Regions from separate parts of the Thermaerobacter litoralis genome, predicted to be linked through region 2. Evidence: riboswitches for the same ligand, from Rfam matches in the RefSeq annotation. Region 2 holds a riboswitch; the other holds the start of a gene.

Region 1 (5,350 bases), on a different contig from region 2:
CACGGTTCCGTCGTCCAGGTTCCACCGCAGCTTGCGGCGCGCCTTGTTCACCCGCACCGTCGACGGCTCGGCGTACATCCGCGGCGCCATGAACAGGTAGTAGGTCGACTTCAGCCCCCGCCGCCACGCCTCGACGTACACTCGCTCCATGGCCCCCAGGTCGCGATCGGCCAGGAACAGGTTGCGGCTGATGCCCATGTCGACCCACTTCTGGGCCCGGGCGGCCACCTCCAGGTACGCCTCGGGCGGCACCTGGTAGGCGGTGGGGTAGCGGTGCCGGACGTCGGCGGGCAGCTCGGCGATGGGCTGGAGGTCGCCGCGTTCCTCCACGATGCGGTCGCGGACGGCCTCCCAGAGGCCCCGCCGCTCCAGCTCCTCCACCAGGACCCGGTTGATCTCGAGGAACTTGCCCGACAGGGTCTGCCGGGAGAAGACGTTGGCGTAGGGCGGATCCAGGCTCGGCGTGGTCCCCGCGATCAGGCTGATGGTCGCGGTCGGGGCGATGGCCATTACCGTGCCGTTGCGCATGCCTCTGCGAACCTGGGCCCGTACCGACTCCCAATCGAGGCGGGCGGTGCGGTCGACCGTCACGGGCTCCCCCCGCTCCGCCTCCAGGTCCGCCAGGGTGTCGACGGGGACGCGGCCTTGCGCCCACCCGCTCTCGGCGAAGGCGGGGAAAGGGCCGCGTTCGTCCGCCAGCCGGCAGGAGGCCAGGATGGCATGGTAGCTGATGAACTCCAGCACCCGGTCGGCCAGCTCGGCCGCCTCGGGGTCGGCGTAGCCCCAGCCCAGCCGGTTGACCGCCTCGGCGAAGCCCATCACCCCCAGCCCCACCGGCCGGTGGCGCAGGTTGGAGCGGCGCGCCTTCTCGATGGGGTAGAGGTTGAGGTCGATGACGTTGTCCAGGCCCCGCATGGCCACGGCCACCGTCTCGGCCAGGGCGTCCCAGTCGATGCCCCGCGGCCCCAGGTGGCGGGCCAGGTTGACGCTGGCCAGGTTGCAGACGGCCACCTCCTCGGCGGTGGTGGGCAGGAAGACCTCGGTGCACAGGTTGCTCGAGTGGATCACCCCCGGCAGCAGCGAGCGCAGGTTGCCGGCGTCCTTGAACACCAGCCAGGGGTGGGAGGTCTCCTGCAGGGTGGCCAGGATCTCCCGGAAGAGCTGCCGAGCGTCGACCCGCTTCCACGCCCGGGCCGGCAGCGCCCCGGCCTCGGCCTGGCGGATGCGCTCGGCGTAGGCGGCGGCGAAGGCTCGCCCCACCTTCTCCGGCAGCTCCGGCACGTAGGCCGGGTCGAACAGGTACCACGGCTCGCCGGCCTCCACGCGGCGCAGGAACTCGTCGGGGATCCAGAGGGCGGTGTTGACGCTGTGGGCCCGCAGGTACGGGTCGCCGCTGTTGCGCTTGAGGTCGAGGAAGGCCTCGATCTCCAGGTGCCAGGGCTCGAGGTACACCGCCAGCGTCCCCCGCCGGCGGCCGCCCTGGTTCACCGCCTTGATCAGGGCGTCGTAGAAGTGGATGAACGGGATGACGCCCGACGACTCGCCGTTGATCCCCCGCACCGGCGACCCGGCCGCCCGCAGCCGCGTCACCGAGGCCCCGATGCCGCCGGCGTATTTGGCCAGCCGGCCGAAGTCGCCCGCTGCCTCCAGGATGTGATCCATGGAGTCGTGGACGTCGGCCAGGTAGCAGGACGAGAGCTGGTGGTGGGGCGTGCCGGCGTTGAACAGGGTCGGCGTGCTGGGCAGGTAGCGGAAGGTGGACATGGCGTGGTAGAACCGGCGGGCCCAGGCCTCCCGGCGGCCGGGTTCTTCCGCCAGAGCCAGCCCCATGGCCACCCGCATGAAGAGGAACTGGGGCGTCTCCAGCCACTGCCGGCTCTCGGGCTCCCGCACCAGGTAGCGGTCCATCAGGGTCACCAGGCCGATGAAGGGCAAGATCTCGTCCCGCTCGGGGTGAAGGGCAGCGGCCAGCGCGTCGAGGTCGAAGGCCAGCAGCCGCTCGTCCAGCGCGCCGCAGGCCACGCCGCGGCGGACGTAAGCCGGGAAGGCGGCCCGGTAGGCCGCGGGGGACGGCGCCGGATCATCGAGGACGAACCGGTACAGCCGGCGCAGCCGCGCCCGCACGGCGACCCGCTCCATCCGAGGCTCGCGGTGCAGGTGCTGGGTGGCAGCCTGGACCAGGAGTTCTTCGACGGCCTCCCCCGGATCGCTGGTGGGCGCCGGATCGGCGGCGCCGGTGGGGTCGGTGGAGCCGGCTGGGCCGGTGGGGCCAGCGGCCAGCCAGCGCAGGTCTTGCTGGAGAAGCGCCTGAAGACGGCTGGCTGCAGGGATACCGGCAGTAAGCCGGTCCAAGACGGCCTGCAAGGGGGTCCCTCCTCCCTTCCGGCGGTTCCGCCCCCGGGGGCGCTGCCCCCTGGGTGCCGGTGCCCGGCCCGGTGGACCGGGCAAACGGTAGAGGGAGGAGGGGGCAGGGAATGGGCATTCAACGCCGGTCGCCGTCGTCCGGTCCTCTGATATGCAAAGCCGGCCCAGGCGGGGGCCGGTCGACGGCAAGGCGATGCCCGTCCTCGGCCCGCCCTCACCCCTCCGCGGGGGCGGAACGGAGGCACGGCGTGGGTACTCGGGCTTCCGGTCACGCCGGCCGGGAGCGGGTCCACCCGGGGCCCCGAAACCACCGTGGTAGGCGGGACAGGGGGAGGGAAGGACTGGCTCGTCCAGGGCCAGGCGCGGCCGGTTACCGTTGCGGGACAGCGCCGGATTTGCACCGGTCTTCCCCCAGCGGGCGGTCAGCCGACCGCCTCGCCCTGCCCTGTCGGGCAGGCACCGCGCCTGCGGCGGCGCGTCCGGTGGATGCCGGGAGTTTCGCCGCCGCACGCCAGATATGGAATCTTGTCCGCAAGGATGGTACTACATGTTGTGTCTCTAACCAAGGACGCCGGCGGTTTGTTTCCGGGGATGACGGCCGGTGGCCGTCAATTACCGGCTTCTGGCGCCGGTGGGCACCCGGGTTCTCCCGGAAACGGCACGGGGGCCACCGCCGCTCCCGGTGACCCTTCGTTGCCGGACGGTCCTCTAAGAACGTGCCGGCTGCGGGTGTCGTTGGGGATTCAGCGCCGCGATGAGGTCGTCGAGCGAACGGACCACGACCCAGTCCTGGGGGGTATGCCGCTGAAACAAGCCGTAGCGGTCCAGCAGGACGGCGTGGACACCCAGGTTGCGAGCGGGAAGGACGTCGTTGAGGAGATTGTCACCGACAGCCAGCATAGCGTCCCGCGGAACCCCGGTCGCCTGCTCAAGCCACGGGATGATCCGCCGCCACCCTTCAGGTTTACACGCATCGGCGAAGCACTGGCTGAAGGCGCCTTCCAGGCCCAGGGCCTCCACCATCGCCTGCGCATGGCCCGTGCTGGCGTTCGTCACAAGAACTCGGAGCGGTCCGTCCTTGGTGCGGAAGAACGTCTCGGCCCGGTACGATTCCGGCGGCGGTACCGACACCCACGAGCGCACTTCGGCCATGGCCTCCAGGCATTCGTCGGTTGAAACCCCGTACCGTAACGCCGCGGCCGTGACCAGCATCCAGGTGTCACCGAGGGCCAGGTACCGTCCCGTCGCCCCCACGTGACCGCCCGCCTCGCCGACCCGTTTCCACGGCCGAGGTGAAGCGTCGTCCCATGCGGATGCCACGCCGGGTTCCAGCTGAGGGTGGCCGAGGAGCACGCCCTCGACCCGGTCATAGATTCGTCCCAGCCGGAACCGGCGGTTTGGGTCTGTGAAAGGAAGCGCGTCATACAAGAATGCCCCGCGCAGGGAGCTGGGCAGGTGGGCCGCAAGGACCCGGGCGTACGCGGTGCTGTACAAGAGGTCATCATACAAGGTGCCATCGAGGTCGAAGATCACCATGCGGATCGCCCCGGCATCCGGCAGGGGAGGGTTCGTCCGGGTGACCACGCCTACCGGCCTGCCGGGGAGACTGCCGCCCCAGAGCCCGGCCGTGAACCCATCGTAGAGCGCCGGCACGCGGCTCACCTCCTCGAGGTTGTCAGCCAGCGCGGTTCACCTCCACCGGAGGGATCACGCCCCGCCCCCACCGTACCGCGCCCCGGTCGCCGGGCAGTTAAGGGCTTGTCAAGGATTGTGCAAGTTTTCCCGCTTCCGTCGCCACCGTACGTTAACGTGGCGGCGAAATCCCGTTAACCGTTTTTTTGGGGGCCTGGCAAAGAACCAGGGTCGCTGTTGCCCACCATTCGTAAGAAAGACGACGGGGCCGGCCGCCGCAACCGGCCGCCGGCCCGCACCAACGATTGCTCCGACGGGTTCCACCGTGCCCGTACCAATGTGCCTCAGGCGGCGTCCACCCCGGGCGTCACTGCGCCCCCACCAGGCCGATCCGGCCTTCGATGACGGCGTTGAAGGGCTGGGGCAGCTGCTGGACGTAGTCCACCAGGGCATCGATGTCCACCGGCCCCACCACCCGGTCCTGCCCCTCGGTGAAGACCGTGAAGTTGTCGCCGCCGGCGGCGATGAAGCTGTTGGCCGTGACGGTGTAACGGGCATCCAGGTCGAGGGGCCGGCCGTTGATGAAGACGTCGGCGGGATCGACCCGGTCACCGGGCGGCCGGGATGGATCCCAGCGGTAGGTGAGGCCGGAGACCTGCAGGATGCGCGGCCGGGATTGGTTCAGCCATTGCTGCTCCAAGAGGCGCTCGATCTGGGCCCCGGTCAGGGTCATCTTCACCAGGTCGTTGTTAAACGGCTGGATCTCGTAGAGCTCGCCCCAGGTGACCTCGCCGGCCGCCAGGTCGGCCCGGATGCCACCGGGATTCATGAAGGCCACGTCGGTTCCCATCGCCCAGCGCTGGGCGTCGGCGATCAGGTTGCCCAGCTCGGACTCGCCGGCCGGTGTCTGCTGCCGGGTGATGTCGTCGGCGGCCACGCCCACCACCCGGTTGATGATCGGCTCGACCTGCTCCTCGGCCCGGGCGACGATGCGGGCGATGCGGGGATCGGGCTCGTTGCCCGGTGCCACGTCGGCCCAGGTGTCGACGATGGCAGCCTCCTTGGCGATCACGTCCCCCGTGGCCCGGTCCAGCACCAGGTCGACGTCGGCGAAGGCGGTCCCGGAGGAATAGGCCTGGGTCACCAGCTTGCCGTCGATGGTGCCCCAATACCCGCGGTGGGTGTGGGCGGAAAGGACCACGTCGACCTCGTCGTCCAGGGCCGTGACGATGGGGACCACGTCACCGCTGATCGGTCCCCCGCGGCGATCGCCGTCGCCGCCCTGATGGAGCAGGACGATGATGGTCTCGATCCCCCGAGCCTTGAGCTCTGCCACGTAACGGTTGATGGCTTC
Region 2 (5,350 bases):
AGAAGGCCGGCGGGGATGGTTGCCGCCACGCTCGTCACCCTTTCTCGAGAGAGGGGCTGCCTGCTCATATAAAGGGGTTGCCTGCTCGCGTAAAGGGGTTGCCTGCTCGCGCCTTCTCCGTGCCTTCGCCAGGGCCGGAGGCCCGGCCTAGCCGGTGGTGGGCCGGCGGGGCGCCCGCGTCAGGAGGCGGGGGCCCTCCTCCTCGACGACGATCATCTCCTCGATGCTGTAGCCGCCGAGCCCGGGTACCCGCAGGGCCGGCTCGATGCAGAGGACCATCCCGGCCTCCAGCCGGTCGTCGACCCCGGGCATGAGCAGGGGCTCCTCCACGGTCTCCAGGCCGATGCCGTGGCCCAGCAAGGGGGCCAGCCGGCCGGCGAACCCGTAGCGTTCGGCGGCGCCGGCGGCGGCCGCCAGGAGGTCGGCCACCGCCGCACCGGGCCGGCAGAGGGCCAGCACGGCCTCCAGGCACGCCTCCGTGGCCGCCGCCAGCCGCTCGAGTTCCGGCGTCACGGGCCGGACCAGGGCCGTGCGCAGCACGTCGAACTGGTAGGCGCTGCGGGCACCGATGATGTCGAAGGCGACCGGTTCCCCGGGACGAACCCGGCGCTCCGTAGCCTGGGGCCAGCGGAAGCTGAGCAGGGACCAGGCCCCGGTGTGGACCCGGAAGTAACGGACGAAGTCGGCGCCCGCCGCCAGGGCGGCGGCGGTCCCTGCGGCGCCCAGCTGTTGTTCGGTCAGCCCGGGCCGGAGCACCTCCAGGGCCGCGGCCAGGCCCACGTCGGCCACCTGGGCGGCGCGGGCCAGCAGGGCCTGTTCCTCCGGTTCCTTGATCCGGCGGGGCCGGCTGGCCAGGGCGTCGGCGGGGACCCACTCCACCCCCGGCAGGGCCTGGGCGGCGGCGCGGAAGGCGGCCCAGGACCAGAGGTCCGACCCGGCGACGCCGATCCGGCCGGTGGCCAGCCCGAGGCGCTGGAGCCAGCCCGCCAGGGCTCCCCAGTGGGCCGGGGTGATCTCCACCTGGTCGGCCACCACCGTCTCCGGCCGGGCTGCATCGGCGATCAGCACCACGGGGCCCCGGCGGGGCACCACCAGCAGGGACTGGCCCCAGCCCTCATAGCCGGGCACGGCCGCGGCCGTCGGTGCCGGCGCCTGGTGGCCGCAGAGGAAGGCCACGGGGCCCCCCCGCTCGTAGAACGCCCGGCCCACGGCCAGGACGGCGTCGAGGCCTTCTGCGGCCAGGGCCGACCGCAAGGCTTCCTGGCGGCGCCGGTAGACGGCGGCGTCTAGGACCGGCCGGTCGATGCCCGCCCCGCCGGCGCCCGCAGGCCGGTACGGCGGGCGATCGGCCGCCGGGGGAGGACCCGGCGGTGCCGGTGGTGCCGGCGGCTCCGGCGGTTCCGGGGCTTGTCCCCGTTCGTCGGTCAACGGCGACACCTCGCTTCCGAGACCCTAGTTTGGCGTTCCGCGGCAGGAATCCCTGCCCGTGCCGGGGGGAGGGCCCGGCATCAGGGGAGACGGGCCTCCACAGGGGGCTGTGTGCAAGACGCCGGTCTCATGGGAGACGGGCCCTACGGGGGGCTCTGCGGGCGGGGTCGGTCTCAGGGGAGACCGGCCCGCGCCGGGCACGGGGCTTGAGGCGGGGGAGGGGGAGGGGGATAATGGCGCCGTCGAGGTGAGCGCCATGCCGGGTTTGTTCGACCCCATCACCTTTCGCGGCCTGACCCTGCGCAATCGCATCGTCATGTCCCCGATGTGCCAGTACAGCGCCGGCACCGACGCCCGCGCCAACGATTGGCACTTCGTCCACTACGGCTCGCGGGCCGTGGGTGGCGTGGGACTCATCATCGTCGAGGCCACGGCGGTGGAGAGCCGGGGCCGGATCAGCGACGCCGACCTGGGACTCTACCGGGACGACCAGATCCCGCCCCTCGAGCGGATCGTCCAGTTCTGCCACAACCATGGGGTGCCGGTGGGCATCCAGCTGGCCCACGCGGGCCGCAAGGCCTGGTCGCCCAACAAGGGCGCCGGCCCGGAGCCCGCGGTGGCCCCGTCGGCCATTCCCTTCGCCGAGGGGTGGCCCACCCCCCAGGAGCTGGGCGCCGGCGAGATCCCCCGCATCGTCGAGGCCTTCGCCGCGGCGGCCCGGCGGGCCCAGCGGGCCGGCTTCGACCTGATCGAGATCCACGCCGCCCACGGCTACCTGCTGAACCAGTTCCTCTCGCCCCTGAGCAACCGGCGCACCGATGCCTACGGCGGCGACCTCAAGGGCCGCATGCGGCTGCTGCTGGAGGTGGTGGAGGCCGTCCGGTCCGCCTGGCCCGAGGACCGGCCGCTGTGGGTGCGGCTCTCGGCGGTGGACTGGGCGCCGGGCGGCATCACCCTGGAGGACACCGTGGCGGTGGCCCAGGCCCTGCGGGAGCGGGGGGTCGACCTGGTCGACTGCAGCTCGGGCGGGGTCGTCGTGCCGCCGGAGCCCATCCCCCAGGGTCCCGGCTACCAGACGGCTTTCGCCGCCGAGGTGCGCCGCCGGGTGGGCGTGGCCACCGGCGCCGTCGGCCTGATCACCGAGCCTGCCCAGGCCGACCACGTGATCCGCACGGGCCAGGCGGACGTGGTCCTGCTGGCCCGCCAGCTGCTGCGGGAGCCGTACTGGCCCTTGCGGGCGGCGCGGGAGCTGGGCGTGGAGGTGGACTGGCCCCGCCAGTACCTGCGGGCCCGCCGTTGACGCCGGCCCGCCGCCAGCCGGGCCCCATCGTCCTCTGCGACGCGGCCCCGGCCGGCAGCCGGTCCTGGGGTTCCGTTCCATCCCCGTGGCCGCCGGAAGGGTGCGGCCGCGGGTGAGGGTGAGGGCCCGGCGAGGCCGTTGTTCGCCCTGCCAGCCCCTGCTAAAATGGTTGCGGACAACCGAATCCGCGTGACGGTCCAGGTGCCCCCACCCGGGGGAGAATAGGGAAGTCCGGTGCGAATCCGGCGCGGTCCCGCCACTGTGACCGGGGAGTCGTCGCCCCACGCGTGCCACTGCGGCCGCCGGCCCTGCGGGGTCCGGGCTGCGGGAAGGCCGGGCGGCGGCCAGGATCCGGGAGCCAGGAGACCTGCCTGGACCGTGTACGTACGCCTTCGGCGAAAGGAGGTACGTACCGGGTGCACCCTTGGAGGGGGACCTGAGCCCCGGCCTGCTGACGCCAAGGCCGGGGTTTTCACTTTCCGCATGTCTGCATCTCATGTCGGCATCTTTCGTGGAGAGGGGAATCGGCGATGATGGCATGGTGGTCTGAGCGCCGGGCGGGTCGAACCCGGCCCGGCCGGGGTCTCCGGCGGGGCCTCGGCCTGCTGGCGGCCCTATTGATCGTGGCCCTGGTGGTGGCCGGCTGCGGCGGGGGCGGCAGCCCGGCGCCGGCCGGGGAGCCGGGCGCGGGCGGCGCGCCGGCCGGTTCGTCCGGGGAGGGAGCGTCGGCCGCGGCACCCCAGACCCAGTACCCATACACCTTTACCGACGACGCCGGCCGCCAGGTTACCCTGGAGGCCCGGCCCGAGCGGATCGTCTCCCTGGCGCCCAGCAACACCGAGATCCTCTTCGCCATCGGGGCCGGCGACCGGGTGGTGGGGGTCGACAGCTTCAGCGACTACCCCGCGGAGGTCCAGGACCTGCCCAAGCTGGGCGGCCTCACCGACACGAACTACGAGCAGATCGTCGCCCTGGAACCCGACCTGGCCCTGACCATCGGCGGCACCGAGGAACAGGTCAAGAAGCTGGAGGAACTGGGCATCCCCGTGGCGGTCATCCAGCCGGCCACCCTGGACGACGTGCTCGAGCGCATCCAGCGCATCGGCGAGCTGGTCGACGCCCAGGCGGGTGCGCAGCAGGTGGTGGCCGAGATGAAGGCCCGCATCGACGCGGTGCGCCAGCGGGTGGCCGACGTGCCAAAGGACCAGCGGGTGCGGGTGTTCTACGAGGTCTGGAACGATCCCCTGATGACCGTCGGGCCCGGCGGCTTTATCCACGACGTCATCGTGGCGGCCGGGGGCGTCAACGTGGCCGAGGGGACGGGGCAGGCGTGGCCGCAGATCAGCCTGGAAGAGGTGGTCCGCCAGGATCCCCAGGTCATCGTGGTGCCGGCGTCCCTGAAGAGCTCCTATGACGAGCTCAAGGCCGGGACCCGCAGCGGCTGGGAGGGCATCACCGCCGTCAAAGAAGGGCGGATCTACATGATCGACGACGATTTGATCAGCCGGCCGGGGCCGCGGCTGGTGGAGGGCCTCGAACAGCTGGCCCGCTGGTTCTACCCCGACCGGTTCCAGTGAGGGGTTGCGGTGGGTCGCGACAAGGCGGCGGCCAGGAAGGAGAAGGGGCCGCGGCGGCCCCGACCGGCGGGGGACGAACCGGCCCAAGCCGGCGCGGCCGGTGTGGAGCCGGGACCTGACGCCCTGAGCCCGGGCCCGGACGGCGGTGCGGGCGCCAGGGCGGGCTCGGGTGCCGCCGGGGTGGCCGTAGGACCGGGCGCCACGGGGCGGGCGGGCCGGGCCGGGCGGCCCGCCCCGGCCAGGCGCCGGGGCCTGGCGCTGGGGTGGCTCGCCGTGGCCCTGGTGCTGGTTCTGGTCCTGGCCACGGGGCTGGGGGCGGTGGAGGTTCCGCCGGGGCAGGTGCTGCGGATCCTGCTGGGCGGGGTGGCGGGAGGGACCGGCGAGGCCGGCGGGACGGACCCGTCGCCGCCGGCCCGGATCCTCCTGGACATCCGTTTGCCCCGGGTGCTGCTGGCGGGCCTGGTCGGCGCGTCCCTGGCGGCCGCCGGCAGCGCCTTTCAGACGTTGTTCCGCAATCCCATGGCCGATCCCTACGTGCTGGGGGTCTCCAGCGGTGGCGCCCTGGGCGCGGCGGTGGCGTACCTGATGCTGCAGGCCTTCGCCCAGGCGGCGGCCGGGGCGGCCCCGGCGGCGGGACTGCCGGGGGCCGGTGGCGGTCCCTGGTCGAACCTGGGGGCCCTGGCCGTGGCCGCCGCGCGGGCCCTGGGCTTTGGCCTGGTGCCCGCCTGCGCCTTCGCCGGCGCCCTGGCGGCGGTCCTGATGGTCGCCCGCCTGGCCCGGGTCGGCGGCCGGCTGGCCGTCGGCACCCTGCTGCTGGCGGGCGTGGCGGTCGCCTCCCTGCTGGGAGCCCTGGTCTCGTTGCTGGTGTTCCTGAGCGGCGAGCGCCTGCGGCCCCTGGTCTTCTGGCTGCTGGGGAGCCTCTCGGGCGCCGGCTGGCGGGACGCGATCGCCCTGACGATCGCTGCCGGGATCGGCATCGGCCTGCTGGCCGGCCAGGTCCGTGCCCTCAACGCTTTGTGGCTCGGGGAGGAGGCGGCCCACCACC

Evidence for each region. A riboswitch is a leader RNA that binds a small molecule or an ion and turns the genes downstream of it on or off. The one in region 2 is predicted to bind cobalamin.
Region 1: linked by a shared signal. The riboswitch ahead of ACYQ02_RS08545 (ribonucleoside-diphosphate reductase subunit alpha) and the one ahead of ACYQ02_RS05350 (ABC transporter substrate-binding protein) in region 2 are both predicted to bind cobalamin.

Annotation. Positions count from the first base shown of each region.
Region 1 covers NZ_BAAIES010000009.1:337,973-343,322, forward strand. The annotation lists gene ACYQ02_RS08545 (ribonucleoside-diphosphate reductase subunit alpha) at 1-2,364, opposite strand, end outside; cobalamin riboswitch at 2,681-2,817, opposite strand; gene ACYQ02_RS08550 (HAD family hydrolase) at 3,073-4,017, opposite strand; gene ACYQ02_RS08555 (bifunctional metallophosphatase/5'-nucleotidase) at 4,364-5,350, opposite strand, start outside.
Region 2 covers NZ_BAAIES010000007.1:2,858-8,207, forward strand. The annotation lists gene ACYQ02_RS05335 (enoyl-ACP reductase FabI) at 1-29, opposite strand, end outside; gene ACYQ02_RS05340 (M24 family metallopeptidase) at 148-1,428, opposite strand; gene namA (NADPH dehydrogenase NamA) at 1,685-2,728, shown strand; cobalamin riboswitch at 2,911-3,117, shown strand; gene ACYQ02_RS05350 (ABC transporter substrate-binding protein) at 3,262-4,305, shown strand; gene ACYQ02_RS05355 (FecCD family ABC transporter permease) at 4,315-5,350, shown strand, end outside.